DNA from 2 places in the Methylorubrum sp. Q1 genome. Region 2 is predicted to be linked to the other one. Evidence: predicted binding sites of a transcription regulator. Region 2 holds the regulator's gene; the other holds the start of a gene.
What was found. The regulator HrcA, encoded in region 2, represses chaperone genes, less so after heat shock. The targets are predictions, from matches to a motif close to GTTAGCACTCNCNNNNNGNGAGTGCTAAC.
Positions count from the first base shown of each region.

Region 1 (15,483 bases), on a different contig from region 2:
CTCGCACTGTTCATCGCCCTCGGCTTCGAGTTCGTGAACGGCTTCCACGACACCGCCAACGCCGTCGCGACGGTGATCTACACCCACAGCCTGCCTCCGGTCGTCGCCGTGGTCTATTCCGGCGTCTTCAACTTTCTCGGCGTCCTCGTCTCGACCGGTGCCGTCGCCTACAGCGTCGTTACCTTGCTGCCCGTGGAACTGGTGCTGAAGTCCGGCTCGTCTGCCGGTTACGCGATGATCTTCGCGCTGCTCATCGCCGCAATCGTGTGGAACCTGGGGACATGGGCGCTCGGCCTGCCGAACTCGTCCTCGCACGCGCTGATCGGATCGGTCCTCGGTGTGGGCCTTGCCAACCAGCTCCTCGCCACCGAAGGCTCGGACACCTCCGGCGTCCCGTGGGATCAGGCGTGGAGCGTGCTGCGCGCCCTGCTGTTCAGCCCGCTCGTCGGCTTCGTCATGGCGGCCCTGCTGCTGCTGACGATGCGGTTCGTGATCCGCAACCGCACCCTCTACCAAGAGCCGGAGGGCGACACGCCGCCCCCGCTCTGGATCCGCGCTCTACTGATCCTCACCTGCGGTGGCGTCTCCTTCGCCCATGGCGGCAATGACGGGCAGAAGGGGATGGGCCTGATCATGCTGATCCTGATCGGCGCCGCGCCCACCGCCTACGCGCTCAACCGGACCATGTCCGAGTCGGCGACGCCGCATTTCGTGCAAGTCTCGGAGCGCGCCCGGACGGTGTTCCAGAACCGGGCGGACCAAGCCCCGATGCCGAGCCCGGCCGAGGGGCGCGCGCAGATCACCGGGGCGTTGGGGAAGAAAGACCTCGACCGGCCGGAGACCTACGCGGCCCTGGCCGCGCTCTCGGACGACATCGCCACGAAGGTGAAGGAGTACGGCGCGATCCGCCACGTTCCGGCGGCGGCGACGCCGAACTTGCGCAACGACATGTTTCTCACCTCGGACGCCATCCACAGCCTGAAGAAGCGGGAGGCCCTCTTCGTCGGCGAGGAGGCGGAGGTGCTGAAGACCTACGAGACGAGCCTGAACGATGGCACCCGCTACATCCCGACCTGGGTGAAGGTCTCGGTCGCCCTGGCGCTCGGCCTGGGCACGATGGTGGGCTGGAAGCGCATCGTCGTCACGGTCGGCAGCCGCATCGGCAAGAAGCACCTGACCTACGCGCAGGGCGCGTCCGCCGAGATCACGGCCGCAGGCACGATCGGCCTCGCGGAGGCCTACGGCTTGCCGGTCTCGACCACCCACATCCTGTCGAGCGGCGTCGCCGGCACCATGGCCGCCAACGGCTCGGGCCTGCAATGGGCCACCATGCGCAACCTCGCCGCCGCGTGGTTGCTCACCCTGCCGGCGGCGATCACCCTGGCCGGGCTGCTCTATGCCGGCCTGCGCTTCGTGTTCTGAGGCCGCATTCGGTCACACGCCCGCATACATCCGGCCGGGGTTGAAGATGCCGGCCGGATCATGCGCGGCCTTGATGCCGGCGCTGATGCGCATCAGCGGCTCGGGCAGCGGCTCGAAGACGGGGACAGCCGCGCGCAGGGTCTCGGGCGCGCGCACCAGGGTCGCGTGACCGCTGCCGGCGGCCTTCACCGCGGCGCGGATCACGGCGGCGCCGGCATCGTCGGACGCATCGGTGGCGAGCCAGATCAGGCCGCCGCCCCAATCGTAGAACCAGCGCGCCGCGCGCTCGGCCGCGATCGCCGCGGCGACCGCCGGCCCGCGGGTCGGAGCGACGGAGATGCGCCAGATCGCGGACTCGCGCGGCTCGGCGAGCGAAGTCGCGTCGCGCACGGCACGCCAGAGCGCAGCGCTCTCCTCGCCCTCGACGACCCGGGCCTCGCCGTAGCGGCGCAGCAGGCGGCGCAGCTCGCCGAGGCGGTAACCGACCGACTTGGCAAAGCCTTCGACGCGCATCAGCGTGCGCGGCTCCGGCCCGCCGACACCGGCAGGCCAGTGGGCGGCGCCGGTCAGCTCGAACGGTGAGCCGAGGGCGGTGGCGAGCGCCTCGACCGCGGCGGCATCGGCAAGGCCCGGCAGCACGAGGGTCGCGACCTGCTCCTGCACGGGCAGCACCTTGAAGGTGACCTCCGTCAGCAGGCCGAGCGTGCCCCAGGAGCCGGCCATCAGCTTCACAAGGTCGAGGCCGGTGACGTTCTTCATCACCCGCCCGCCGGACTTGATCGGCTGGCCGCGGCCGTTGACGAAGCGCACGCCGATCAGGCTGTCGCGGGCTGCGCCCGCATTGATGCGGCGGGGGCCGGAATTGTTGGCCGCCGCCACCGCGCCGAAGGTCAGCTCGCCGCTGGAGCCGAGGAGAGGGCGGTGATCCATCGGCTCGAACGGCAGCATCTGCCCGCGCCCGGCCAGCAGTGCTTCGACTTCGGCGAGCGGCGTGCCGGCACGCGCGGCGACAACCATCTCGGCCGGCTCGTAGAGCGTGATGCCGGTGAGCCCCGTCGCGGCGAGCGTCGCCTCATCCTGCGGTGGGCGGCCGAGCGCCGCCTTGGTGCCGCCGCCGACGAGACGCAGCGGTTCCGACCGGCCGGCGGCCTGCGCCACGATGGCAGCCGCCTCCTGCTCGCTCGCCGGCGCGTATGAGGTCATCGTTTCCGTCCCGTGGGATTTTTCTGGAGCTTCGAGAAGCTCCCGGACTCAAACCCCGTTTGGCCTGAGGTGGCAAGCCGAGTCTGCGCCAGGTCCGCGCCTATCGCGCGGCGGCCGGCAGCCGCTTCGGGAAACGCTGGCGCACGGCGCTGCGCAGGCCGGCGATGTCGAGGAACCAGACGAAAGCCCCGTAGACGAGCATTCCGGCCGCGATGCAGGCGGGCAGGGCAAGCGCCGGCTCCAGGCCGCGGAACGGCAGCACGGCCAGAACCATGGCGAGGCAGGCGGCGGCGGTGAGGGCCAGGTCGCGACCCGGCAGGCGTAGGCGCTCGATCCCCGTCAGTGCCCGCAGGCCGAGCACGGCGACCGCCGCGACGAGGCCCAAGGTCTGCGCGACGGCGACGCCCTGCGGTCCCATCATCCGCGGCAGCAGGACGAGGCCGACGGTGTTGACGGCCAGCCCGATGAGCGCGGCGGCGACCACCGGACTCGTCCGGCGTCGGATCTGGAAGATGGGATTGAGGGCGAAGTTCATGATCGAGAGGCAGAACAGGCCCGGGATCAGCAGGTCGGTGTAGTCCGCGAACGGCCCGCGAAACTCCTCCGGCACGATCAGTGCCTGGAGTGCCGGCGTCACGGCCCAATAGCCGGCGGCGCAGGGCAGGAGCAGCGCCACCACGATGGCGATGTTGCGCGCGACCTGGGTCTCGGCGGCCTCGCGGCCATGATGCTCCTCGGCCTGCACGGCGATCTGGAACAGCAGCAGGTCGAGCGCAGCCCCAAGCGTCGAGAAGGCCCGCGAGCCGAGATCGGCGGCGAGCGCGAAATAGCCGGCCTCGGCAAAGCCGGCGGTGCCGGCGATGGCGGCGCGGTTGAGGAAGGGCATGATCTGATAGACGGCGTTGGCCGCGATCAAGGGCAAACCGTAGGCCGCGAACAGCCGCAAGGTTTTTCGCGCCCGGTCAGGCGTGATGGCGGGCGGGTGCCCCAAGAGCCCGTCGCCCAGGATCTTGCGCATCGGCAGCACCGCCAGGAACTGGCTCAAGCCCCCCGCGATCAGCACCCAGACCGGCTGCGGAAACAGCCATGCCGTGCCGGCCATCAGCACGAAGGCCAGGACGTTCTTCCACACCACGAGCCGGAGATAGGCGCTGCCGATGAAGCGGGCGCGGGCGAGCGCCGCGTGATAGTCGAACAACCCGATGCCGATCGCCGCGACCATCGTGCCGGCGGTCATGACCAGACGTCCCTCGGGGGTCGGATTGACGGCGATCCCGAGCCCGGCGCAGAGGGCGGCGGTGGCAAACAGCGCCAGCGCGACGACCCAGTAAGCCCGGTCGAGACCCTGGCGGATCCAGGGCTCGGCCTCGCGCACCCGCGCCGAGTAGAACCGCGTCGCGGAGAGCCGCAGCCACTCGAACAGGATCGTGTTGAGCACGACCGCACCGGCCGTCGCCAGGGCGAACCGGCCGAAATCGGCCGGCCCCAGCATTCGGGCGATGGCGATGCCGAGGATGAAGTTCAGCCCGGCATTGAGGACGAAGGCGGCGATGACGGCCATGGGACGGGGTGCGCTGCTCGCTCAGCCTGGAGCCTGAGGACAAGACTCGCAGCTAGCCGCCAACAAAGCCTGAATTGTGGGGCGACGGCGTGACGACCCATCGCGGCCTGCGGGCCCGGCGCCGGGCCGAAGCCAGAGCCGTGCTATGGAGCTGGAGCTTGAAACCGGGGTGCGCGATGTCTGTCGATCTGTCCTTCGCCACGAAGGTCTTCGCCGCGCTGTTCGCCATCATGAACCCGATCGCGAATGTGCCGGTGTTCCTCTCCCTGACCGATGGCGCTTCCGACGCCGTGCGGCGGCGCGTTGCCGTCACGGCCGCTGTCGGGACCACGATCGGCTGCCTCGTCTCGATCGTGGCCGGGCAGGCCGTCCTGGATGCCTTCGGACTCAGCGTCGACGACTTCCGTCTCGCGGGCGGGCTCATCGTTCTGATGATCGCGCTCTCCATGCTGCAGGGCTCATCGAACCAGACGCACGGCCGCAGCCCCAAGGAAAAGGAAGATCGGGTCGAGGCGGAAAGCGTCGCCATCTACCCGCTGACCATCCCCCTGCTCGTCGGTCCGGGGACGATCGCGACGCTCATCGTGTTCGGCCACACCGCCAAGGCGCAGGCCAAATGGCCGGAACTCGCGCTCGGTGTCGGCGCCTTTCTCACGCTTCTGACGGTCGCGCTGATCTCCGCCCCCTGGCTGGGCCGCCACCTGTCCGCGACGGCCACCTCGATCACGCGCCGTCTGATGGGCATGATCCTGGCCGCGGTTGCGATGGAGATGATCGTGACGAGCCTGCGGAACCTGTTCCCCGGCCTCAGCCACTGAGTCGCGGAGAGCCCCCGCGACGGCGGCGCCTCTCGGCAACCGTTACAGCCAGCCCCTCGCCTTGAAATAGAGCAGCGGCACGATCGCCGAGATCACGATCAGGGCGAGGCCGTAAGGGTAGCCGTAGGCCCAATCGAGTTCGGGCATGTGCTTGAAGTTCATGCCGTAGAGCGAGGCCACCAGGGTCGGCGGCACGCCGACCACGGACACGACGGTGAGAACCCGGAAGGCGTTGTTCTGCTCGATGTTGATGAGCCCGAGCGTCGCGTCGAGCAGGAACTGGACGGTTTCGGAGAGTCGCGTCTCGAACTCGTCCAGCGAGGCGATGTCCTGCGCCAGCGTGTCGAAGCGCGGCGCGTCGCCCTCCTTGAGGGTCTGCCCGCACTCGCTCTTGGCGAAGACGATGATGCGTCCGAGCCCGAGCAGGCTGGCGCGGACCTTCGACAGGGACTTCCCGTGGCGCCCGACCGAACGGAGCAGGCGGCGGAGCGCGAGGTCGCGCCGCTTCGGCGCGGTGGTGTCACCCTTGCGGGCACCCGGCCGGGCGCCCGAATCGAAATCGAAGATGCGGGTGGAGAGCGTATCGAGGTCGCTCGACATCTCCTCCAGAAGGTCGGCGAGGTTGTCGACCAGTTCCTCGACCACGAGCAGGAACATGCCCGTGCTGGTGCTGCCGTCGCCGTCACCCTCGTCCACACGCTTCCGGACCGCCGCGAAGGCGCGCATGTCGTGGAAGCGCACGGTGACGAGATGGTCCGCGGTGAGCAGGAAGCCGAGCGGCTTCAGGCTGAAATCGGAGCGGTCGAAGGTCACCATCGGCGTCGAGAGCGAGAGGCCGTCGCGGTTGCGGCGCAAGCGGCTCGACGACTCGACCTCGCTCAGCGCCGCGCGCGATGGCACGCGGATGCCCGTCTTGCGTTCGACCTGCGCGGCCTCCTTGGCCGTCGGATCGTTCAGGTCGATCCAGACCGCGTGATCGGGCAGGCTCGCGCCACCTCCGGCGCCGCCGTGCTCGACCGCGCCGTTGGCCCCATGAAGGCTCATCATCGGGAGAATGTGTCCCCGTCCGTCCCAGCCGCGCGAGAAATTCGCGCGAAACCGCCGCAGCCGGGAAGAAGCTGCGCCTTGACTCGAAAACGCCGCGCGCCTATCTCGCCAGCGTCGTTAGCACTCACTTGCTTGGAGTGCTAACAATCAGGTGGAGCGCGGTCGTCCCGACCGCATGAAGACCAACCGCCATTCCGAAGCAAGAGGGCAGCTCATGAAGTTCCGTCCGCTGCACGACCGCGTCGTCGTCCGTCGCATCGAGAGCGAAGAGAAGACGAAAGGCGGCATCATCATCCCGGATACCGCCAAGGAGAAGCCGCAAGAGGGCGAGATCGTCGCCGTCGGCCCCGGCGCTCGTGACGAGCAGGGCCGCATCAACGCCCTCGACGTGAAGGTCGGTGACCGCGTGCTGTTCGGCAAGTGGTCCGGCACCGAGGTCAAGATCGACGGCCAGGATCTCCTCATCATGAAGGAATCCGACATCATGGGTGTCGTCGCCCTCTAAGGCGCGAAATCCCTCCACCGCCCTTCGAGGCCGCCAGGGCTCCGCCCTCGGCCGGCTTCAGGGCCCCTTCCATCATTCGAGGTAAACTCACATGGCAGCGAAAGACGTACGTTTCTCCGCCGATGCTCGCGACAAGATGCTGCGCGGCGTCGACATCCTCGCGGATGCCGTCAAGGTGACGCTGGGCCCGAAGGGCCGCAACGTCGTGATCGAGAAGAGCTTCGGCGCGCCGCGCATCACCAAGGACGGCGTCACCGTCGCCAAGGAGATCGAGCTCGCCGACCGCTTCGAGAACATGGGCGCACAGATGGTGCGCGAAGTGGCCTCGAAGACCAACGACATCGCCGGTGACGGCACCACCACCGCGACCGTGCTGGCCCAGGCCATCGTCCGCGAGGGCGCCAAGTACGTGGCCGCCGGCATCAACCCGATGGACCTGAAGCGCGGCATCGACCTCGCCACGGCCGCCGCGGTGAAGGACATCACCGCCCGCGCCAAGAAGGTCGCCTCCTCCGAAGAGGTCGCCCAGGTCGGCACGATCTCCGCCAATGGCGACAAGGAGATCGGCGAGATGATCGCCCACGCCATGCAGAAGGTGGGCAACGAGGGCGTCATCACCGTCGAGGAGGCCAAGACCGCCGAGACCGAGCTCGACGTCGTCGAGGGCATGCAGTTCGACCGCGGCTACCTCTCGCCGTACTTCGTGACCAACGCCGAGAAGATGGTCGCCGAACTCGAGGATCCCTACATCCTCATCCACGAGAAGAAGCTCTCCTCGCTGCAGCCGATGCTGCCGGTGCTCGAGGCCGTGGTGCAGACCGGCAAGCCGCTCGTCATCATCGCCGAGGACATCGAGGGCGAGGCGCTCGCCACCCTCGTCGTGAACAAGCTGCGCGGCGGCCTGAAGGTCGCGGCCGTGAAGGCTCCGGGCTTCGGCGATCGCCGCAAGGCGATGCTCGAGGACATCGCGATCCTCACCAAGGGCCAGACCATCTCCGAGGATCTCGGCATCAAGCTCGAGAACGTCGCCCTGCCGATGCTCGGCCGCGCCAAGCGCGTCCGCATCGAGAAGGAGACCACCACGATCATCGACGGTCTCGGCGAGAAGGCCGACATCGAGGCCCGCGTCGGCCAGATCAAGGCGCAGATCGAGGAGACCACCTCGGACTACGACCGCGAGAAGCTCCAGGAGCGTCTGGCCAAGCTCGCGGGCGGCGTCGCGGTGATCCGCGTCGGCGGCGCGACCGAGGTCGAGGTCAAGGAGAAGAAGGACCGCGTGGACGACGCGCTCAACGCCACCCGCGCCGCGGTGGAAGAGGGCATCGTCCCCGGCGGCGGCGTCGCACTGCTGCTCGCCAAGAAGGCGGTCGCCCAGCTGAAGTCCGACATCCCGGATGTCCAGGCCGGCATCAAGATCGTCCTCAAGGCGCTCGAAGCCCCGATCCGTCAGATCGCCAGCAACGCGGGCGTCGAGGGCTCCATCGTCGTCGGCAAGATCACCGACAACGGCGGCGAGACCTTCGGCTTCAACGCGCAGACCGAAGAGTATGTCGACATGATCCAGGCCGGTATCGTCGACCCGGCCAAGGTCGTGCGCACCGCCCTTCAGGACGCGGCCTCGGTCGCCGGCCTGCTGGTGACCACGGAAGCCATGGTCGCCGACGCGCCGAAGAAGGACAGCGGCGCCCCGGCGATGCCGGGCGGCGGCGGCATGGGCGGCATGGACTTCTAAGTCCACGCACCCGGTCGAAGAACGGAAGAGGGGTCGCCGAAAGGCGGCCCCTTTTTCGTCGGTGGAGCTCGCGGACCGCCCCTGATGAAGTGACGCTGCACGGACGTTTCCCCGGGAAAGCGGGCAGGGTTTATCCTATGCAGTGGCCGGAGGTGCCGAGCCTCGGGCAGCGTCGGAGCGTTGTCGGCCTGACCTTTGCGAGTACCGTGACGGATCGTATACCTGACCCATCGACGCCTTCGATCCACGCCCGTGAGACGATGCTGCGTCTGATGCAGGTGCTGACCGAAGGAATACGGATCGATAGCCTGATGGCCGATCAGATCTCCCAGATCTCGGATCGTGCCCGGCTCTGCGGCGAGGCCGAGATGGCCGACGGGCTGCTCGACGTCACGCGGCGCCACCGGGTCGCGGTCCTGGAAGGGCAGGGCCGGCTCGCCGCCCTCGAAACGCGTTACGCGGTGCTGTTTCCGGAAGCTTAGAGCGTATTCCGACGAAGTTATCACCGGATCGTTGAAAGAATGCGCGTCACAACAACGCTTGGACGGAAGGGCTTCAGCCCTTCTTCTTTTTTCCTTTTCGCTCCTTCTCCTTGTCCTTCTTCTCCCGGCTTTCCTTCACGGGCGGCGCATCGTGGTCCTTGCCGTCCCACACTGCGGAGAAGGGACGGCTGGCAAGGGCGCGCTCCGGGGGCGTCTCGCCCGCACGCGGCTTCGCCGGACTGCCTTCGGCACGGGTCTCGCCCTTGCGGAACGGCGCGTCGCCGGCGGCCAGAGCGCTGAGGCGGTGGCGGTGCCAGCCCGGCGTCGCGGTCTTCAGCGAGGGGTGATGCGGATCGAGGCGGGACACCACCCCCTTCACGTCGGCCTCGGACATCCCATCGGCGATCAGGGCAAGGGTCTCGCTGCCCAGCACCTCGCGGATCAGGCGCAGCGATGCCGCGCGCAAGGACCGGGCCTTGAGCTGCTTCACGACGAGGGCACGGGCGGCTTTGGGAATCTCGGTGCGGATGTCGGGAAACGCTTCCGGCGCAGAGGCCATCGCCTGCAACACGGCATAGCCATCGACATCAAGGGCCATGGAGGATTTCCTTCACTTCCGCGACCAGCGGGATCAGCACGTTGGGGACATGGGCGCCATACTTGGCGGTGAAAGTCGGGGGCGCCCCGTCGGCCGGGACCAGCGCGTCGGCGAGCGCCGCCGCCTGAGGAATGCGGGTTTCGAGCAAACGGAAGCCGGCATCCTCGGCCCGCGCCTCCGCCTGGAGCCGCGCCAGGGTTCGCTGATGCTGGCGCACCTGGGCCTGGAAGCGGGTGACGAGGACGTAGGGTGCGCTCTTCGGGGCGATATGGCTCGCCTGCCGGCTGGTGCGCCGCCAGACCGTCTCGACGAAGGCGTTGAGCCCGTAGGTCGAGAGAAAGTCCGGTATCGAGGTGACGAGGACGAGGTCGGCCGCGCGCACCGCCACCTCGGTGATCGGCGAGATACCCGGCGCGCAATCGAAGAAGACGTAGTCGTAGTTCGCCGCCAGCGGCACGAAGTCGTCGTGAAAGACCTTCCACAGCTTCTCGTCGATGGCGTGCATCGAGAATTTCCGCTCCGTCAGTTCGTAAAGAATCTCCCGCTCCACGAGCCGCAGATGCGGGCCGGACGGCAGCAGCGAGAGCGCGAGCGGCGCGTTCTTGTGGATGGTCAGGCTCACACCGGGCTGGATACGGGCGGAGAGATTCGGCTTGTGGCGGGTGATGAGCTTGAGGGCGAGATAGGCCTCCAGCGTGCGCCCGTGGACGATCATCTCGCCGAGCAGCGCATCGCCCGCGAGGCAGACCGATACGCTCGCCTGCGGATCGAGATCGACCACGAGCACCCGCGCCCCGTCGGCGGCCAGCGCCTCGGCGAGCATGACCACGGTGGTGGTCTTGCCGACCCCGCCCTTCATGTTCGCCACCGCGATCAGCTTGCCGCCCACCGACATCCTCCTGAGCGGCCCTCTCGCCAGCAACGCTCCGCCGCCGGGCCGAGCCGCATCACGCCATCCTAGCGCATCGCCTTCCGCCACAGGCCGACGACACTTTTCGGTAGAATGCTTAATGTATCCCATCGCCCGCCGCGCCGAGCGGCGTGGGGGCCCGTCGGCGACCGTCGCGTCGGGGATACGCCTTCGTGATCGCCCGTATGGGCGGAACACGGCGCCGACAATCCTATCTTGCGAAGGGCCAACGACATCCGCCACACGGCGGGTCGCCCCTCCGATCCAAGGGTTGTCCCTGTGATTTTTCCGACCACCACGGCCTTCTACGCCGCGATTCTGGGCCTGATCTATGCCGGACTGACCGGATGGGTGATCGCTGGCCGGCTCACCGGCAGCGTCCTGTTCGGCGATGGCGGGCAGGACGCGCTCCAGCGGCGCATCCGCTCGCACGGCAACTTCCAGGAATATGTGCCGCTGACCCTGCTGCTGATCGCGCTCTACGAGGGGAGTGGCGGCTCCCATGGCTGGGTTCAGGGCCTGCTGATCGTGCTGGTGATCGCGCGCATCCTGCATCCGATCGGAATGTTCGCCCCCACGAACTCGCCGCGCCAGTTCGCCTGCCGGGGCGGCGGCATTCTCGCGACGCTGGCGATCATGACGATCGCGGCGATCCTGCTGCTGCTGCGGGTCGGCTGACCGTCGGGTTCACCCGCCCTACGGCGCGGCGGCGATCCGCGGCGCCGTTTCCTCGGCAAGCGCGGCGGTCCCGTTGCGTTCGAGGGTGGCGACGGCGAGGGGCTGACCGCGCCCGCGCAGGGCGTGGGTGCCGAGCGGTCTCACCACGACGCCCTCGGGTAGCCGCGGCAGCCGCTTCAGCAGATCCTCGGAGATCAAGGTATCGACGCCGAGCGGGCGGCACAGCGCCTCGACGCGGGCGACCACATTCACCGCGTCCCCGAAATAAGCGATCTTGTGCCGGTCCACCCCGACTTCGGCCGTCACCACCGGGCCGCCATGCAGGCCCGCCCGCAGGCGCGGCACGGTGCCGAAGCGGGCTTCCCAGCCCTCCGCTTCCGCCTCGATGCGCTCGCGCACCGCGAACAGGCACTCGACGCAGCGCGCATCCTTCAGGCCGCGCTCCATCGGCCAAGTGATCATGGCCAGATCGCCGATATAGTCGTCGGTCGAGCCGTAGAACCGGCGCACCGGCTCGGCGAGGGTCGCGAAGACGGCACTGAGATATTCCTGCGCCCGCAGGTCGCCGTGGGTCTCGGCGAAGGCGGTCGATCCGACCACGTCGAGGAACAGGAAGATGCGCTCCTCCTCCACCGGGCGATGGTAACGCCCGACGAGGAAGTTGATGAAGACTTCGCCGCCGATCAGGTCGCGCATGCGGATCACGAAGACGAGCAGGGCCGAGACGGCGAGCGCGTAGGCCAGCACCCGCGGCGTGGTGCGCACCGCCTCCTCCAGGCTGTCGCCGGTCAGGCCGAGCAGCCAGACGACGAAGCCGCCGAGCGCGTTGCCAACGACGATCATCGCCACGTAGGAGAGTTCCGCCGCGACGACGTAGAGCCCGGCGGGCAGACGCCGGATGCGCGACTGGACGCCGGCCAGCAGCACGCCACGGTCGAAGGCCAGCGCCGAGACGCCGACACACAGGCCGTAGGTAAAGCCGGCCGCCGGGCTCGCACCGCCGGCGAAGATGACGTTGTAGAGCAAACCCGCGCCGCCCGCGGCGAGCAGGATGAGAAGCCAGAACCAGCGATGGTGCGGCAGCATCAGATCGGGCTCCGGCGGCCGGCGGAGAAGGATGCGTCCGGCCCGTTCGCAGAGGCCACGGGGCCATGCGGGCAACGGTCGGGCTGGCGGGTCGACACGGAGGCTCCTTCCGTCGGCAATCAGGAGGGGGGCAGAGCCCGCGATCCTCTCCAGACTGTCGGAGGGTCATGCCTGCAACGTGGCGCGAATGTGGCGCACGGCCGCATGCCCGGTTCAGACCGCGCCGGATTTTTTTTCCAGCCGCCGCTCGACGGGAGGGATTAACCGATCCCGTCGGGTGGATCAGGCAGCGGCTAGAGCCGTATCGGACCTGACTGTATCAGGTCGGAGTCTCTGGCCTGTTGTTTTGACGCGCCTTCTTTCGACGAACCGGTGACCACTTCGTCGGAATGCGCTCTAATCGCCGACCCCGAACAGCTTCTCGAGGAAGTTGCGATCGTCCCGGCTCGGACCGCGTCCTTGAGGAACCGAGCGAGGGGGGAGGGCGGAAGCCGTCTGCTCCGGCTCGCCGAGCAGCGCGCCGATCAGGCCGCCGGGTCCGGAATCGCGCTCAGGAGCGGCCTCGGGCCGGGGCGCCCGCCAGCGGTTCATGCCCGGCAGGCCCACCGGCTTCTCGCCCTTGAGCGCCGTCGTCATGTAGGCTTTCCAGATCTCCACCGGCAGGCTGCCGCCCGAGGCGCGCTTGGTCGGCTCGCCGTCGTCGTTGCCGAGCCAGACCCCGGTCACCAGGGTGGCCGAGTAGCCGACGAACCACGCATCGCGGAACTCCTGGCTGGTGCCGGTCTTTCCGGCCAGTTCCCAACCCGCGATGTCCGCCTTCTTGGCCGTGCCCATGGTGAAGACGTCGTGCATCATGGCGTTCATCATGCCGACGGCGTTGGGATCGATGACGCGGCCGAGCCCGCCCTCGCCGCGCTTGTAGAGGACCTTGCCGGTGGCGCTCTTGATGCTGGCGATGACGTAGGGAATCACACCGGTGCCGCCATTGGCGAAGGCGCAGTAGGCGCCCACCAGTTCGAGCGGCGTCACCTCCGAGGTGCCGAGCGCGATCGAGCCGTTGGCCTGGAGCGAGGACGAGATGCCGAGCCGCTGGGCGGTCTGCACCACCGCCTTCGGGCCGACCTCCTGGCCGAGTTTCACCGCCACCGTGTTGAGCGAGAGCGCCAGCGCCTCGCGCAAGGAAACCGGGCCGCGATAGTTGTGCGAGTAGTTCTCCGGCGCCCAGTTGCCGATCCGCACGGGCGCGTCCTCGCGCATCGTGTCGGGGGTCAGGCCGCGCTCGACCGCCGCGAGGTACACGAAGGGCTTGAAGGCCGAGCCCGGCTGGCGCTTGGCGGTGGTGGCGCGGTTGAACTGGCTCTGGGCGTAGTCGCGCCCGCCGACGAGGGCACGGATCGCCCCGTCCGGCCGCATCGAGACGAGGGCACCCTGGGCGACGTTGTAGCGGCCGCCCTTGGCGTTGAGTTCGTCGGTGAGCGCCTTCTCGCCCGCCGTCTGCATGCTCGCATCGACGGTGGTGGCGACGACGATGTCGTCGTCGAACTTCGGCAGGAAGTCGTCGAGCACGTCCATCACGAGGTCGGCGACGTAATTCGGCGAGCCGCCGCCACGGGTCGAGGCCGGCCGGGCCGGCTGGGCCAGCGCGACCTTCGCGTCGGCGCTCTTGGCAAAGCCCAGTTCCTCCATCGCCGCGAGCACCTGGGCGGCGCGGGCCTGCGCCGCCTTCAGGTTGCGGTTCGGCGCGAGGCGCGAGGGCGCCTGCACCAGGCCGCCGAGCATGGCAGCCTCCGCCAGCGTCACGTTCTTGGCGGGCTTGCCGAAATAGCGCTGAGCCGCGGCCTCGACGCCGTAGGCGCCGGCACCGAAATAGACCCGGTTGAGATAGAGTTCGAGGATCTCGTCCTTCGAGTATTTGTGCTCCAGCCACAGCGCCAGGATCGCCTCCTGGATCTTTCGCGAAGCCGACCGCTCCGGGGTGAGGAACAGGTTCTTGGCGAGCTGCTGGGTCAGCGTCGAGCCGCCCTGCGCCACGCCGCGGCGGGTCAGGTTCTGGGTGATCGCGCGGGCGATGCCCACGGGATCGATGCCGAAATGGTCATAGAACCGCCGGTCCTCGATCGCGACGAAGGCGCGCGGCAGGTAGGGCGGCAACTCCTTGATCGAGACGACGCGGCCGCCGGTCTCGCCGCGGTTGGCGAGCAGGCTGCCGTCGCTGGCCAGAATCGCGATGTTGGGCGGGCGCTTGGGAACCGCGAGCTGATCGATCGGCGGCAATTGCGAGGCGTGGTAGGCGATGAGGCCGGCCAGCCCGATCGCCACCCAGATGCCGAGGACGACGCCGGCATAGACCAGACGGCCGAGCCAGGAGCGCCGCCGCGGCGGGCGCCGGCCGCTGCCGCCGCCGGAGGCCTTGCGCGCACGCGCCTTCGGCGCCGAAGCGGGGCGGCCGGCCGAAGCCCGCGGCCCACCCGCCGACCGGTCGTTGCGCGACAGGCGCACGTCGAGGCGGCCCGGCTCGCTCCCCTCCGGAATGTCGAAGGTCGGTTCGCTGCGAGGTTTGCGTCCGCGAGACTGCGCCATGCGTTCCATGCGTCCGGGGCTGCCGATCCCCGAAAGGATCTCGCCTCCCGCGACCGTGCTCCCCTGTTCGGGATCCGCGCGTCGGTATTCCGCCGGATCGATCCCCTCGGACGCACCGGCTCGCCCTGCGGCACGGCGGGTCGTCCCCTTGCGTCAGAGACAGTAAATGCGGCGGGTTTAAGGGTTGTTAAGCCCGCCGGAGCACGCCCGGCCGGCCTTCACCGGATCTTCACGCGTGATCGTTTCGCGCGCGATTCAAGAGGTGCCCAAGGGGTGGCGCATCGACGTGGCAACCGTTATCGACGGTTCTGCCCTCGGCGCGCAGGCATGAGGGCCCGCACTAGGGACTGACCGGACCGGGACTTGTTCGTCCGAGGGCCGGATCGCCTTTCCTGCTCCGCCGTCGGTGGCTCCGTCGCGGAAAGAGGCTCGAGGGTTGATGGCGCGCTCCGTTTTCGTCCTTCTCCACCGCTGGGCCGGTCTGACGATCGCCGCCTTCCTGCTCGTGGCGGGGCTCACCGGCGCGGTGATCTCCTGGGACCACGAACTCGACGATTGGCTGAACCCGCATCTCCATACGGTCGAGAGCCGCGGTGCGGCGATCCCCGCCCTCGACCTTGCGCGGCAGTTCGAGGCCCGGGATCCACGCGCCCGCGTCTCCTATCTCCCGCTCGCGTCTGAAGCGGGCGAGTCGCTATCCCTGTTCGTGATGCCGCGGGTCGATGCGGCGACCGGCAGCCTGCACAAGCTCGGATACAATCAGGTCTTCCTCGACCCTGTCACCGGGGCCGAACTCGGACGGCGGGAATGGGGTCAGGTCTGGCCGATCACCCGCGAGACGCTGATCTCGTTCCTGTACAA
Region 1 is NZ_SRHQ01000009.1:85,829-101,311, reverse strand. Features, by position in the region: gene E4V01_RS10805 (inorganic phosphate transporter) at 1-1,422, shown strand, start outside; gene glcE (glycolate oxidase subunit GlcE) at 1,435-2,625, opposite strand; gene E4V01_RS10795 (lipopolysaccharide biosynthesis protein) at 2,726-4,186, opposite strand; gene E4V01_RS10790 (MarC family protein) at 4,363-5,004, shown strand; gene E4V01_RS10785 (magnesium transporter CorA family protein) at 5,047-6,051, opposite strand; gene groES (co-chaperone GroES) at 6,266-6,556, shown strand; gene groL (chaperonin GroEL) at 6,648-8,288, shown strand; gene E4V01_RS26160 (hypothetical protein) at 8,549-8,770, shown strand; gene E4V01_RS10765 (hypothetical protein) at 8,844-9,368, opposite strand; gene E4V01_RS10760 (ParA family protein) at 9,358-10,263, opposite strand; gene E4V01_RS10755 (MAPEG family protein) at 10,558-10,956, shown strand; gene E4V01_RS10750 (adenylate/guanylate cyclase domain-containing protein) at 10,975-12,042, opposite strand; gene E4V01_RS10745 (transglycosylase domain-containing protein) at 12,439-14,622, opposite strand; gene E4V01_RS10740 (PepSY domain-containing protein) at 15,062-15,483, shown strand, end outside.
Region 1: groES (co-chaperone GroES) is a predicted target of HrcA. The motif match lies at 6,168-6,196, and genes of this name have one in related genera.

Region 2 (15,483 bases):
CTTCGGAGCGCTTGTCGAGTCGCTGTGTCATCGCCGCGACAATGCCATGCCCGCGCGCCTTTGGAGACCGGGGAAAGGCATGGCCTCACATTTACTTTTCGCAAGCCCCTCCGCATCGTGACCGCGAATTGCGCTCGCACAGGAGGGTCGCGATGGCGCGACGCGGCGGACGGTGGACGGCCTGCGCGGGTGCTGCGCTTCTCGGCCTCGGGCTCACGATCGGGCTCGCGGGCTGCCTCGGCGTTCCGGACGCGCCGCGGCCGGCGGCTCGGGTGGCGCCGGAGGTCGAGCCCAACCCCACCGTGACTGCCGGCAATGTCATCGGCGCGGGCACGGTGAAAGTCGCGCTGATCGTCCCGTTGAGCGGGCAGGGGGCGGCGGTCGGCGCCGCCCTGCGCAACGCCGCCGAACTCGCCTACGACGATTTCCAGAAGCCGAACCTCCAGATCCTCGTCAAGGACGACCGCGGCACGCCGGAGGGCGCACGCGAGGCGACGCAGGCGGCCTTCGCCGAGGGCGCCGAGATGGTGCTGGGCCCGCTCTTCGCCGCCAGTGTCCAGGCCGCCGGGGGCGTCGCCCGCGGCGCGGGCAAGCCGGTCATCGCCTTCTCGACCGACGCGGCGGTGGCCGCGCGCGGCATCTACCTCATCAGCTTCCTGCCGCAATCGGAGGTGGACCGCATCGTCGACGAGGCGAGCGCGGGCGGTCGCCGCTCCTTCGCCGCGCTGATCCCCGAGACGACCTACGGCAATGCCGTCGAGGCGCAGTTTCGTGAGGCGGTGGCCCGGCGCGGCGCCCGGCTCGTCGGCATCGAGCGCTACCCGGCGGGCAATCCCGGCCCGGCGGTCGACCGGCTGCGCGGCGTGATCGCGGGGGGCGGCGCCCAGGCCGACGCGCTGTTCATACCCGACACCGCCGAAGGCCTGATGGCCGTCGCGCCCGCGCTGACCAAGGTCGGGTTCTCGCCCGCGCGGGTCCGACCCCTCGGGCTCGCCCTGTGGAACGACCCGCGTGTGCTGTCGCAGGCCGCGTTCCAGGGCGGTCGCTTCGCCGCGCCCGACACGGCCGGCTTTGCCGGTTTCGCCCAGCGCTATCAGACCCGCTTCGGGACGATGCCGCCGCGGACCGCCTCGCTCGGCTACGATTCCGTCTCGCTCACGGCCGCCCTGGTGCGCCAATACGGCTCGCAGCGCTTCGCCGACGCGACGCTCACCAACCCGGCGGGCTTCTCCGGCCTCGACGGTACCTTCCGTTTCCTGCCCGAGGGTGTCAGCGAGCGGACCTTGGCGGTCTACGAGATTCGCAACAACGCGGCGAATGTGGTGAGCCCGGCCCCGAAGGTGCTCGGGCCGTCGGGGATTTGACGGTTCAGCCCGCCAACTCCGCCACCACGGCGTTGAGCACCGGAGCGCCGCGGGCAGTCGCGGCGATGCGGCCGTCGGGGCGCCGCGCGACGAGGCCGTCTTTCACCAGCGCGTCGAGGCGATCGGCCTGGAGCGGGCGCCCCTTCAAGGTCGCGTAACGGGCGGGGTCGATGCCTTCCGTCAGCCGCAGCCCCATCATCAGGAACTCGTCGCCCTGATCCTCGGCGGACAGCATTTCCGTCTCGACGATGCCGTGGCCGTCGCGCTCGACGCGGGCGAGCCAGTCTTCGGGCGCTTTCTCGGTGAGCGTGCCGGTACGGCCCTGCGGCAGGACGAGGCGGCCGTGGGCGCCGGGGCCGATGCCGGCATATTCGCCATAGCGCCAATAGAGGAGATTATGGCGCGACTGCGCACCGGGCCGGGCGTGGTTCGAGATCTCGTAGGCCGGCAGGCCCGCGAGCCCGCAGATCTCCTGCGTCACGTCGTAGAGGGCGCGTGAGGCGTCGTCGTCGGGCGGCACGAGGCGGCCGGCCTGGGCGAGGCCGAAGAACGGCGTGCCGGGCTCGATGGTGAGCTGATAGAGCGAGAGATGCTCGGCGGCATAATCGATCGCCCGGCGTAGCTCTGCCGCCCAGGCCTCCGGTGTCTGCTCCGGGCGCGCGTAGATCAGGTCGAAGGAGAAGCGCTCGAAATGCGCCGCCGCGGTGCGCACGGCGTCCAGCGCTTCCGCTACGCTGTGCAGCCGCCCGAGCCGCTTGAGGTCGCCGTCGTCGAGCGCCTGAACGCCGAGCGAAACACGGTTGACGCCGGCGGCGCGATAGCCGCGAAAGCGGGTCGCCTCGACGCTGGTGGGGTTCGCCTCCAGCGTCACCTCCGCGTCCGGCGCCACGCTCCAGGCTCCGGCCACGGCATCGAGCAGGCCCGCCACCGTGTCCGGCGCCATCAGCGAGGGTGTGCCGCCGCCGAGGAAGATGCTGGTGACCGTCCGTCCCGGTGCGAGTGCTGCGGCGTGGGCGATCTCTCGCCGGAAGGCGTCAAGGAAGCGCGGTTGATCCACGCCCGCATGGCGAACGTGGCTGTTGAAGTCGCAATAGGGGCACTTCGCGGCGCAGAACGGCCAGTGCAGGTAGATGCCGAATCCCGCGTCGCGGGTCGGATGGTCGGGCGGTGTCGCGGGGGGCATCGGCCTGTCTTGTGTCATCGAGCCGCTTGAACCGCGCACTCGTCCAACCCGCCGCCCTCACCCTGAGGTGGCCGCGAATGCGGCCACCTCAGGGTGAGGGCGGCGGATGGGATGTCGGCGTTCGAGCGGAGCGCCTTCCATTCTTCACGCTTGATGTATGCACGCCAAACGCCGAGCGGAAGCTCAGCCCGGCCGACGCAGGCACGCCTTCGCAAGCTCGACGAAGGCCCGCGCCCGATGCGAGAGCGCGTTGCCGGTCTGCCAATCGACGCCGTGCTTCTCCTCCGAGGAGATCTCGCCGAAGGTGCGGTCCATGCCCTCGGGACGGAACATTGGATCGTAGCCGAAGCCGAGGTTCCCGCGCGGCTCCACCAGATCACCGAAGACGCGGCCCTCGAACAGCTCAGTATGGCCATCGGGCCACGCCAGAACCAGGGCCGAGACGAAGTGGGCACGCCGGTCCGCGGCGCCGCGCGTGTCGAGTTCGGCGGCGATCCGGGCCATCGCGCCGGAAAAATCCTTGTCCGGGCCGGCCCAGCGGGCGGAGAACAGCCCGGGCGCGCCGTCCAGCGAATCGACGCAGAGGCCGGAATCGTCGGCGAAGGCCGGCAGGCCCGAGGCCTCGGCCGCGGCGTGCGCCTTGATCGCCGCGTTCTCCGAGAACATCGTGCCGGTCTCGTCCGGCTCCGGAAGGCCGAGTTCGCCGGCCGAGACCGCCTCGACCCCGAACGGGGCCAGCAGCTCGCGCATCTCCACGAGCTTGCCGGCATTGTGGGTCGCGATGACGACCTTGCCCGAGAGGATGCGATGCCCGCTCACGCGATGACCTTCCGCTGCAGCTCGACGAGCTGCGCCACGCCGCCTTTGGCGAGCCGCAGCAATTCGAGGAACTGTTCGTCCGTGAACGGCTCCATCTCGGCGGTGCCCTGCACCTCGACGATGCCGCCCTTGCCGGTGACGACGAAGTTCGCGTCCGTTTCGGCCGCCGAGTCCTCGGCGTAGTCGAGGTCGAGCACCGGCTGGCCCTTGTAGATGCCGCAGGAGACGGCCGCGACATGGTCCTTCAGGGGATCGACCGAGATGATCGAGCGGGCCCGCATCCAGGCGAAGCAATCGTGGAGCGCCACCCAGGCACCTGTGATCGAGGCGGTGCGGGTGCCGCCGTCGGCCTGGATCACGTCGCAATCGACGGTGATCTGGCGCTCGCCCAGGGCCGGCAGGTTCGTGACCGCGCGCAGGGAGCGGCCGATCAGCCGCTGGATCTCCTGCGTCCGGCCCGACGGCTTGCCGGAATTGACCTCGCGGCGGGTGCGCTCGTGGGTGGCGCGGGGCAGCATCGCATATTCGGCGGTGACCCAGCCCTTGCCGGAACCGCGCAGCCACGGCGGGCCGCGCTCTTCCAGCGAGGCGGTGCAAAGCACGCGGGTGTTGCCGAAGGTGACGAGGCAGGAGCCTTCCGCGTAGCGGGCGACGGCCCGCTCCAGCGTGACGTCGCGCATCGCGTCCGCCGCGCGCTTCGAGGGCCGCATGCTTGGTAAGCTCCCGTATCGAAAATCGAAGCCCGGGCTCTTAGGCGCTGCCCGCCTCCGCGGCAACCGTCGCCCGGCCCTGGTTTCGTGCCGGCCTTCGTCGCCGGCGCCCGCCTGCGCGAACAGTCTCGGTTTTTCGGGCTTCCGCTCCGTTCGATGCTTTTCAGGATCGAAGTCCTCAAAAGCCCGCTCCGTACGGCGCTCTTCGCGCCGCGAAGCCGCTCAGGCGACTTCGAACGATGTCCCTGGACTCGCGCCTTTTCGCGCCAGACCAGCCTCCGGCATGAAAAAAGCCGCCGTCTCGCGACGGCGGCCCTTCAGACGACCTTCCGGCCGGTCACCAGCGGCGGTGGTTCATGTGACCGCGGTGGTGGTGATGGCGCGGGCCACCGAAGCGGTGGTGGCGGTGCCAATGACCACGGTGACGCATGTGGCGGCGGTAGTGACGGCGATCGCCGCGGTACTGCGCCTGCTCGATCATATCGCCAGCGGGTGCGGTCGCCTCGGTTTGGATCGGGAGCGGGGCAGCCTGCGCAGCGCGCGGCGCCGAAGCGAGGCTCAAGCCGGTGACCGCAATCGCCAGTGCGGCGACCTTGACCAGGGTCTTTCGTGCGCCAGTCAGCACTATCGGAAGCTCCATCTTCATTCGGGTAATGGGGCGGCGAATCGCGGTTCGAAACGCCGCCCTGGTGATGAAACGCCGCGGGGACGCAGAACGATCCCAATCATTTCTCGGCTAGCAGGCTGCTGGAGAAGTCTCGGGGCGGAGTGAACCATTCTCTGGAAGCCGGTTGTCGATGTCGGGCAGTGCGGCAGCCGACGCTTCATCCCGTCAGCACGCCTCACGCTCGGCGCGAAGTTCGACCGAGATGGAGATGATCGTTCTCCCTCGTCAGACGTCTGCAGCCGCCTGCTAAAGCCGCGCGGGGCGTCGTTCGCCGGTTGGGTGTGGTCCGGCGCTCGTCCGTAACGTCGCGGCAGAGCAGGATTGATCGGCGGCGCCCAAGCGCCCACAATCATTCGTCAGGATCCTGCTTTCGTCAGGTGCTCATCTCCTTGATCGAGGCCCTTTAGCCCATCGTGAATCCTCAAACCCAAGCGCTCGCCGCCCTCAACGAGCGCTCCCGAGAGATCTTCCGGCAGATCGTCGAGAGCTACGTCACCACCGGCGAGCCGGTGGGGTCGCGCAATCTCGCGCGCATTCTGCCGATGAGCCTGTCTCCGGCTTCGATCCGCAACGTGATGGCGGATCTGGAGCATTCCGGGTTGATCTTCGCGCCCCACACCTCGTCCGGGCGCCTGCCGACGGAGCTGGGCCTGCGCTTCTTCGTCGATGCGATGATGGAGATCGGCGACGTCGATCTCGCCGAGAAGGCGCGCATCGAGGCGCAGATGCAGGCGGCCGCCTCGCGCCACACCTTCGATTCGGCCCTGGCCGAGGCGTCCTCGCTGCTTTCGGGCATTTCCCGCGGGGCGGGCGTGGTGCTGACCACCAAGGTCGATGCCGGGCTCAAGCATGTGGAGTTCGTGCGGCTCGATGCCGAACGGGCGCTCGTGGTTCTGGTGTCGATCGACGGCACGGTGGAGAACCGCCTCGTCGATCTGCCGCCGGGTCTTCCGGCAGGGGCGCTGCAAGAGGCTTCGAACTTCCTCAACGCCCGCCTGCGCGGCCGCACCCTCGACACCCTGCGTGCCGATATCGAGAACGGCCGCAAGGAGATGAAGCAGGAGCTCGACGCTCTGACCGAGCGTCTGGTCGATGCCGGGCTCGCCACCACGGTCGGCCCGTCCGAGGCGCGCCAGCTCATCGTGCGGGGACAGGCCAACCTTCTGGACGACCTGCGCGCCGCCGAAGACTTGGAGCGCATCCGCCTGCTGTTCAACGATCTCGAGACGCAGAAGGATGTGATCGAGCTGCTGGCGCGGGCCGAGCAGGGCGACGGTGTGCGCATCTTCATCGGCTCGGAGAACAAGCTGTTCTCGCTCTCCGGCTCCTCGATGATCGCCGCCCCCTTCCGCGACAGCGCGCAGAAGATCGTCGGTGTCGTCGGCGTGATCGGCCCGACGCGGCTCAACTATTCCCGCATCGTGCCGATGGTGGACTACACCGCCCGCGTGGTCTCGGGGTTGCTCGACCGGTCACGGTAGGGCGTCGCTTCGGCCGTTCCCGAGTATCGCGTGCAAGCGAATTGCGATGAGGCGATCACCGGCTCGTCGAAAGAATGCGCCTCAGACAAAGACCGGGAGATGCCGGCCTGATGCCATCGGGTCGGACGCGGCTCGAGCGGCGGCGCAGGGGGATTCGAAAGCAGGAAGCGGGATGCGCGGCGTCGGGATGGGGCCGTAGGCACGGGCTCGGACTTGCCGGAGCCTCCTCATGCCAACCGTCGTCAACCACACCATGTCGCCGTTCGAATGGGCGATGCTGCTCGGACTGTCCGTGCTCTGGGGCGGATCGTTCTTCTTCGCGGGCGTGGCTTTGTCCGCGCTGCCGCCTCTGACGCTCGTCGTCCTGCGCGTTGGATTGGCCGCGCTGATCCTCAATGCCGCCCTGCCTCTGGCCGGTATCCGCCTCCCCCGCGGCCGAGACGTTTGGGTTGCCTTTTTCGGGATGGGACTCCTCAACAACGTCATGCCCTTCTGTCTCATCGTCTGGGGGCAGACCCAGATCGCCTCGGGGCTCGCGGCCATCCTCAACGCCACGACACCGCTCTTCACCGTCGTCGTCGCCCACCTGCTGACGTCCGACGAGCGGATGACCGGGAACAGGCTGGCGGGGGCGCTCACCGGCCTCCTGGGTGTGGCCGTCATGATCGGCGCCGCGGCATTCGCCGACGAAGGACGCCCTCTCCTGGCGCAGCTCGCGGTGCTCGGCGCCGCCCTGTCCTATGCTCTGGCCGGCGTCTTCGGACGGCGCTTCCAGCGCATGGGCGTCCCGCCGCTCGCGACGGCGACCGGCCAGGTGACAGCGTCCACGCTCCTGCTTCTGCCCGTTGCGCTGCTCACGGACCGGCCGTGGACGCTGCCGATGCCGGGCGCAACGGTCTGGGGTGCGGTGCTCGGGATCGCGGCGCTCTCCACCGCGCTCGCCTACCTGCTCTACTTTCGCCTGCTGGCGACGGCCGGGGCGACCAATCTCCTGCTCGTCACCTTCTTGATCCCGGTGACGGCCATCCTCCTCGGCACGCTGGTGCTGGGCGAGTCCCTGGAGGTTCGTCACATCATCGGCATGGCCCTCATCGGGGGCGGTCTCGCGGCCATCGACGGACGGGTTCTCAAGCGCGTGAGGCGACGGCCCATCGAAGAGCCCGGACGCTATCAGGGCCGGGATATCTGAGCGGTCGGAGACGAACCCGAGGTGCTCCGTCGCCGGCGGCGGCGCATCCGCTCGGAAAGGGCGCGACGTGTCGAAGCGCGGCCGTCTGCCCGCCCAGCCTATCCCGCACCAGCCCATCGCAGGGACTGGTGCGGGGCGGGGGTCAGCCGTGATGGGCGGCCGGGGCGGGTGGTGCGTCCCCGGCCTCGTCGCGCGGGCCGACAAAGCGGCCGAGCCCGCGGCCGATCAGGCTGCCGAGGCTGTCCATCAGCAGGAACACCGCGGGAACGAAGACCAGCGAGAGCAGGGTCGAGACGATGAGGCCGGCGATCACCGCGACCGCCATCGGCGCGCGAAACTCGCCGCCGATCCCGAGCGCGAGTGCCGAGGGCACCATGCCGGCGGCCATGGCGATGGTGGTCATCACGATGGGGCGCGCCCGCTTGCGGCCGGCATCGACGATGGCCGTGACGCGATCCACGCCCGAGCGCATTTCCTCGACGGCGAAGTCTACGAGCATGATCGCGTTCTTCGTCACCAAGCCCATCAGCATCAGGATGCCGATGACGACCGGCATCGAGATCGGCATGTGGCAGATCAGCAGGCCGAGGATGGCGCCGCCGATGGAGAGCGGGAGCGAGAACAGGATCGTCAGCGGCTGGAGGAACGAGCCGAACAGCAGCACCAGAACCGCGTAGACCATCATGATGCCGGCGCCCATCGCCATGAGGAAGCCGGAGAAGACCTCCTGCATGATCTCGGCGTCACCGGTCTGGCGGATGGTCACGCCCGGCGGCAGGTTTTTCGCCGTCGGCGTGGCGAGCGCCTGCTCGATCAGCGAGCCCAGCGCGTCCGAACCCTCCATATTGGCCTCCACCGCGACGCGCACCACGCGGTCGTAGCGCTCGATGGCACCGGGGCCCTGGTCGAGTTCGATGTCGGCCACTGCGGCGAGCGGGACCGCGGTACCGTTCTTGGCCGGAACTTTCAGGTTCTCCAGCCGCGAGACCGCGCCGCGGGCGCTCTCGGGCAACTGGACGCGGATCGGAACCTGACGGTCCTTGGCGTTGAACTTGGCGAGGTTGATGCCGATGTCGCCGATGGTGCCGACCCGCACCGTCTCCGCGATCACGTCGGTGGAGACGCCGAGATCGGCCGCCGCGCCGGGCTTGGGGCGGATGCGCACCTCGGTGCGGTTCAGGGGCGCTGTGGACATCACCGAGACGAGGTGCGGGATCGCGGCCATGTCGCGCTGGAGCCGGGCGGCGACTTCGGTCACTACCTCGACGTCCGGGCCGCCGACCACGAGGGCGAGATCGCGCTGGCCGTTCTCGCGCAGGTTCCAGGAGCGGATGTCGGGCTCCTGCGCCAACAGAGCGGCGATCTCGGTCTCGATCGTCCATTGCCGCTTGGCGCGCTGGCTCTTGGGGCTGAGATTGACGATCAGGGTCGCGAGACGCGTCTCCTTCTTGCCGCCGGCCTGACGGCCGCCATCCACGAAGACGGAGGTTACCTCAGGCAGCGTGCGGATGCGCTCGACCACACGGTCGGCGACGGCGATGGTGTCGGGGAGCCGCGCGCCTGGCGCCAGCTCGATCATGAACAGGGTGCGGGCGTTGTCCTGCTTCGGGATGAAGCCCGAGGGCAGGAGTCGGGTCGAGGCGAGCGAGCCGGCAAACAGCGCGAGCCCGACGAACAGGGTGATCCACTTGTGGCGCACCGACCAGCCGACAAGGCGGGTATAGGCGCGCATCACCGGCCCCTCCCGCTCCTCGGCATGGCCGTGGTCGCGCAGGAAGTAGGCCGCGAGCAGGGGCGTGATCAGCCGTGCTACCAGCAGCGACATGAACACCGAGACGGCGATGGTGAGCCCGAACTGGATGAAATAGCGGCCGGCGATGCCGCCCATGAAGGAGACGGGGGCAAAGACGGCGATCAGCGTCGCGGTGATGGCGATTACCGCAAGCCCGATCTCGTCGGCCCCCTCGATCGAGGCGCGGTAGGGCGACTTGCCCATCCGCATGTGGCGCACGACGTTCTCGATCTCGACGATGGCGTCGTCCACGAGGATGCCGGTCACCAGGGTGATCGCGAGTAGGCTGATGCCGTTGAGCGTGAAGCCCAGTGCGTCCATCGCCCAGAAGGTCGGCAGCACCGAGAGCGGAAGCGCCACCGCCGCGATCAGCGTGGCGCGCCAGTCGCGCAGGAACAGGAACACCACGAGGACGGCGAGCGCGGCGCCCTCGATCAGCGTGTGCATGGCCGAATCGTAGCTGCCGATCGTCGCCGCGACCGAGGAGTCGATGGTCTCGAAGCGGATCTCGGGATAACCCCGGCTGAACTCGGCGATCTTCTTCTCGACGCCCGCGGCGACCTCGGCATCGCTGGCGCCCGAGCCGCGCGAGACCGAGAAGGCGACGACCGGCTCGCCGTTGAAGCGGGCGAAGGTGCGCGGTTCCTCGATCGCGTCCTCGACGGTGGCGAGGTCATCGAGGCGCACCTTGCGGCCGCCGGGCAGGACGATCGAGGTGGCCTTGAGGTCGCGGATGGTACGCGAAGCGGCCAGCGTGCGGATCGACTGCTCCCGCCCGCCGACCTCGCCGCGCCCGCCCGCCATGTCGGCGGAGGTGACGCGCACCTGCCGGTTCACGTCCGCGGCGGTGATGCCGAGCGCCAGCAACCGGTCGGGCAGGGGGGTGATGCGGATCTCGCGGGCGACGCCGCCCACGCGCTCGATGCCGCCGACGCCTTTCACGCCCTGGAGCGTGCGGGCGACGTTGTCCTCCACGAACCACGACAGTTCCGCCGGCGTCATCGCGGGCGAGGTCACGCCGTAGATCAGGATCGGCAGGCCGGTGATCTCGACGCGCTGGATCACCGGCTCGTCGATGGTGCGCGGCAGGTTGATGCGGATCTTCGAGATCGCATCCTTGACGTCGTTGACGGCCCGGTCGGTGTTCACTTCGAGGCGGAACTCGACGGTGGTGACGGACGAGCCTTCCGTGATCGCCGAGGTGACGTGCTTGACGCCGCGCACGCCCGCGATCGAGTCCTCGACCCATTTCGTGACCTGGGTCTGCAACTCGGCCGGCGCCGAGCCGGCCTGCGTGATCATCACCGAGACGATGGGCACGTCCACGTTCGGCATGCGGGTGACGGGCAGCCCCCGGAAGCTGACGAGGCCGAGCACCATCAGCACGAGGAACAGGACGAGCGGCGCGATCGGATTCCGGATCGCCCAGGCGGAGATGTTCAGGCGCATCGGGCAACCCGTCAGAAGGAATGTCGATGGGGCCGAGGCTTAGAGTGCCTCAGCGCGAGCCGGCGTCGGCGGTGGCCTGCGGCGAGGGGGCTGCGGAGATTGCGGCCGGTATCTGGCCTTCCCGCGCGAGCGGAACCGGACGGACGCGGTCGCCGTCCCGCAGGAAGCTGCCGGCGCGGGCCACGACCCGTTCGCCTTCGGAGAGGCCGGAGCGGATCTCGATGTCGTCTTCGTCGGACAGGCCGGTGCGGACCTCGCGGGACTCGACCTTGTCCTCCGCGACGACGAGCACGGAGCTGCGCTTGCCGCCGCCGTAGAGGACGGAGGCCTGGGGCACGGTGACGCCGCGGGTGCGGGCGAGTTCAACGGCACCGCGGGCGAAGGTGCCGATGCGCAGGCGCGGATCGGGATCGAGGCGGACGCGGACCTTGCCCAGCCGGCTCGCCTTGTCGACCTCCGGATAGACCGCACGAACGGTGCCCGTGACGCGCTCGCCCTCGCCGATCTCGATGAAGGCGGGAGCTCCCTCGCGCAGCAGCGGAAGCTTGGTCTCGATGACCTCGGCCTCCAGCTCGATCTCGCCACGGGCGATCAGCCGGAACAGCGGCTCGGCCGATGAGGACGTGGCCATTCCGACCCGCGCCGTGCGGCGGCTGACGATGCCGGCTTCCGGCGCGCGGATCTCGGTGCGGGCGAGGCGCAGTTCGAGTTCGTCGCGCACGGCCTTGGCCTGCGCCAGTTCCGCCTTGGCCATCGCCAAGCCGTTGCGGGCGAAGGCGAGCTTACCCTCCGTCTGCCGCAGGGCGGCGGTGCGGTTCTCCATGACGGCGGCGGTGGTGATGCCGGTCTGGATCAGTTGCTTGGCGCGATCATGGGCCAGCCGCGCTTCGAGTTCGGCGGCCTCGGCCTGTTCGATGTTGCTCTGCGCCTGGAGCACGGCGGCGCTCACCTTGTCGATCAGCGCGTTCTGCTGGGTGAGCTGGCGGTCGATCAGGTCGCGGTTGAGGCGGGCGAGCACCTGCCCCTTCTCGACGCGCATGCCCTCCTCGGTCAGAAGCTCGACGAGACGGTAGCCGTCGATCTCGGGCGTCACGAGAATCTCGTCGCGCGGGACCAGCGTCCCGGTCACGACGACCCGTTCCACGATCTCCTGACGCGCGGCCTCGACCACGCTGACGGCTGGAGCCGGGGCCGTCTTCGCCGGGGGCGGGGCGGTCTCGGCCCGGGCCGGAGCGAAGCCCGCGGCGGCGAGCAGGAAGGCGGGGATGGCGAGGGCCCGGACGCTTTTCATCGGCCGGTCTCCAGATCGAGGTGGGGAAGGGGGAACGGACCGGACAGTCCGGCATCGATCACGGCCTGAAGCTGCGCCACGGCCGGGCCGGCATCGTAATCGTCACTCAGCGCACGGCTCACGATGATCCCCTTCATCAGCGGGGCGACCGCATCGAACAGGGCGGCCGAATCGCAATCGGGCGAAGTCTTGATCGCGTCGAACATCGTGATGAGCCAGGTCCGGCCTTCTTCGTCGCTGCACGCGACCATGGCGCCGATGGCCGGATTGCGGCTCGACTCCGCCCAGACGTCGAGACGTAGGATCGCCGCCCCGCGGGTGAGGTCGAGGAAGAAGCGGGCGAGCACGCCCATCAGCGCGGTGCGCTTGTCGCCGGCCCGCTCCAGCGACTCGACGAGGACGACACCGCGTTCGCGGTCGCGCTCGGCCAGACCGAGGACGACGGCCTCCTTGGAATCGAAGTAACGGTAGATGTTGCCCGGGCTCATCGAAGCCTCGCGGGCAAGATCCTGCATCGTGGTGCGGTGGAAGCCGTTGCGGGCGAAGCAGGCCTCGGCCGCGTCGAGGATATGCTCGCGCCGCGCCGCCTGTCCGCTCCGGGCGTCGATAACAGCGCCGGCCGCAGCACTCATGACGTGGTTCCGACGGTGTCCGTGGCGGCGGTGCGGCCCGGCTCGCTGAGGAACTGAACGGCGGCGCAGGAGCGCGGCTGAAGGTCGAGATCGGCACAGAGGCGGGCCTGCCAGCCATCCGGCCCGGCACCGGTCCAGCCCAGCAGCGCAAACCAACCGAACGCGACGACGGCGCAGACGAGCAGGTTCGCCGGGGTGCAGACCGCCTTGACCAACCGCGCCGGGCTGAAGCCCTCCTGCGCGGGGGCGAGATCGGCACCGAGCCCGGCGGCGTGAGGGTAGGACGCCCGGTCAACGACAATCATGCTCATGGCCCAACTCCTACGCTGCCTCGAGCTTGATAGTGAACGTTCATTCTCGTGTCAATGAACGTTCATTCTCATCGCCGGGGAGTCGCGCTTCGCTCCACAAGTGAGGCGCTGGCGCCACGCCGAGAGAACCTTATCGCCGCGTTAACGAACCGGTTACCACGCCGGAATAACGCAACGGGCAAGACCCGTGGGGCTCTGCACACGGTCGGCACTGCTTTCGCGGCGGACCGCGAAGGAAGTGCGAAGAACAAACGTCAACAGAACGCCCGTCGCAGCGAATAACGAACGCGTCGTTCGAGACCCTCATCATGTCCCCCTCAGATCTCGCCCCCCTCGCGTGGAATGCCGCGCGTGAACACCTCGACCTGTTTGGAAGCCTGGGGCTCTGCCTGGGTTTTGCCGGCGGAATGATGCCGCGGCGACGTTTGATCCTCTTCACCTCGGCGGCTTGCTCAGCCTGCTTCGCGCTGCATTTCCTACGGCTCGGCGCCCAGACCGGCACGGCGATGTGCCTCGTCTCGGTCATGCAGAGCGTGGTGGCGGCCCGCTGGATCGGGCCCGATTCCCGCGCGACCTGGGTCGCCCCGTTGTTCCTGGCAAGCAGCCTCGTCGCGCTGGGTCTCACGCTCGCCACCTGGAACGGATGGCCCTCGGCCTGCGCCGGGCTCGGATCGCTGCTGGCGACGACGGCCCGCCTGCAGGGAAAATCACAGGCGATGCGCCGCTACTTCCTCGGCGCGTCCTCGTGCTGGGCGATCCACAACACGCTGGTCGGCTCGGTCTTCGGCCTGACCTGCGATCTGCTCACACTGACGGCGCTGATCATCGCACTGGTGCGGGGCGGTGCGGAGAGGCCGGCATCCGCCGCCAACCCGGTGGCTCCGCTGCAGGGTGCCGCCTAACCGGAGGTGGAGCCCGACGGCTCCGCCCCCTGTTTCTTACGGCTGGAAGAACTTGAGATCCAACGCCGCGAGCGCGAGCAGGGGCGGGGGGAGAACGACACCGGCCACGCGCATGGACCGGGCGGCTTCGCGGCAGGCTGCGAGATCGTTGGCGCCGGCCGCGGCCTCGAGCTTCTCCACCGTGGCGGGGTCCGGCTTCGGGGCCGGCGCGGGCGCCGCCGGGGGAGGGGGATTCTTCGCCGCCGCGTTCGCCTTGGCGTTCGGGTTGTCCGCCGGATTGCCGGTCGCGCGGCTTGGTGCGGTCTCGTTGACGGCGCCGCTGAGGCCCGACGTCTTCTGAGGCTCACCGCCATCCGCCGGCTTTCCGCCCTCGGTCTTGCCGGAGGGGTTCGAGACGGCGGTGGCCTGCTGCGGAGGCGTCGCCGCGGCCTTGTTGGCCGGCTCCGGCTGCTTCACGAACGTGACCAGTTCCTGGCAGAGATTGGCCGGCTTGCCCGAAGCCTGCTGCGCAGCGGGCGCGCTCGGGCTTGCATCCTGGGCCATGGCGCTGCCCGCGAGAACCGCGCAGGCCGCGAGGCCGCCGGCGAGGTGCCGGATGATCGGCGAAGGCTTCATCGGGCTCACTCCCCCATCCTCGTTATCAGGTTTCTCGAGTTCGCTCAGGAGCGCTTCGGGTTCGAGGCCTCACCCTCGGCCTTGCCGTGGGGCTCGCCGTTGTACTCGTCCGGCTTCGGATCGCCGTTCCAGCGGGGACCGACGAGGTTGGTGCCGGGCTCCGACACCCGCGCCCCGGAGGTCGCGAACGCCTGATAGGCGAACTTCTGGTTGCTCGTGAGCGCGAACATCGCCAGCACCCCGAGGGCGATGGCGGCCATCACGGCGGCGAGGAAGGCTTTCATGGTCGTGTCTTCCCTGGAGGCCTCGGGCCTCGGTCAGCGCAGGTGGTCTTGCCCTTGGACGGGGGACCGGCCTGCGCCGCCGGTCTCCCCTCTCATCACTCCGCGGGGGCGGGATGCCCTTTGAGCTGTGGGCCGCTGCCGGTGCGCGCCTGTTCCTGCTCGACCCAGAGGTCGTGGTGCGCGCGCGCCCAGGCGAGATCGACCTTGCCGCTGCCCATGGCGTCGTAGGCGCCCTCCATGCCCAGCGTGCCGATATAGATGTGGGCGAGGATGCCCGCGATGAAGACGATGCCGATCACCGAGTGGATCACCTGCATCACCTGCATGCCGTTGATGTCGGTGAGCGCGAACGGGAACAGCATCATCAGGCCGGTGGCGGCCATGGCGGCGCCGAATCCGGCGACCATCCAAAACACACCCTTCTGGCCGGCATTGAAGCGGGCGGCATGGGGATGGCCCTTGCCGATGAAGCCGCCGCCGGCCTTGATCCAGGCCCAATCGACCTTGTTCGGGATATTGTCCCTGATCCAGAGGACGAACATGAAGACCACGCCGAGCATGAACGGCCATGCGAGGTAGACGTGGCTGTACTTCGCCCATTGCGCGATCGCGCCGAACGCCTCCGGCCCGATCAGCGGCATCAGCAGCCGCTTGCCGAAGATGTAGTTCAGGCCCGACAGCGACAGGATGATGAAGCATACCGCCGTCATCCAGTGCGTGAAGCGCTCGAAGGCGTTGAAGCGCAGGATCTTCTTTCCCGATTCCTGGCTTTGCTCCATCATGATTCGGCCGCG
Region 2 is NZ_SRHQ01000008.1:92,991-108,473, reverse strand. Features, by position in the region: gene rsmI (16S rRNA (cytidine(1402)-2'-O)-methyltransferase) at 1-31, opposite strand, end outside; gene E4V01_RS09955 (penicillin-binding protein activator) at 153-1,364, shown strand; gene hemW (radical SAM family heme chaperone HemW) at 1,369-2,547, opposite strand; gene rdgB (RdgB/HAM1 family non-canonical purine NTP pyrophosphatase) at 2,731-3,366, opposite strand; gene rph (ribonuclease PH) at 3,363-4,076, opposite strand; gene E4V01_RS09935 (hypothetical protein) at 4,414-4,716, opposite strand; gene hrcA (heat-inducible transcriptional repressor HrcA) at 5,157-6,224, shown strand; gene E4V01_RS09925 (DMT family transporter) at 6,454-7,413, shown strand; gene E4V01_RS09920 (efflux RND transporter permease subunit) at 7,556-10,654, opposite strand; gene E4V01_RS09915 (efflux RND transporter periplasmic adaptor subunit) at 10,704-11,945, opposite strand; gene E4V01_RS09910 (TetR/AcrR family transcriptional regulator) at 11,942-12,577, opposite strand; gene E4V01_RS09905 (hypothetical protein) at 12,574-12,888, opposite strand; gene E4V01_RS09900 (YgjV family protein) at 13,197-13,790, shown strand; gene E4V01_RS09895 (hypothetical protein) at 13,827-14,405, opposite strand; gene E4V01_RS09890 (hypothetical protein) at 14,450-14,689, opposite strand; gene E4V01_RS09885 (formate dehydrogenase subunit gamma) at 14,785-15,483, opposite strand, start outside.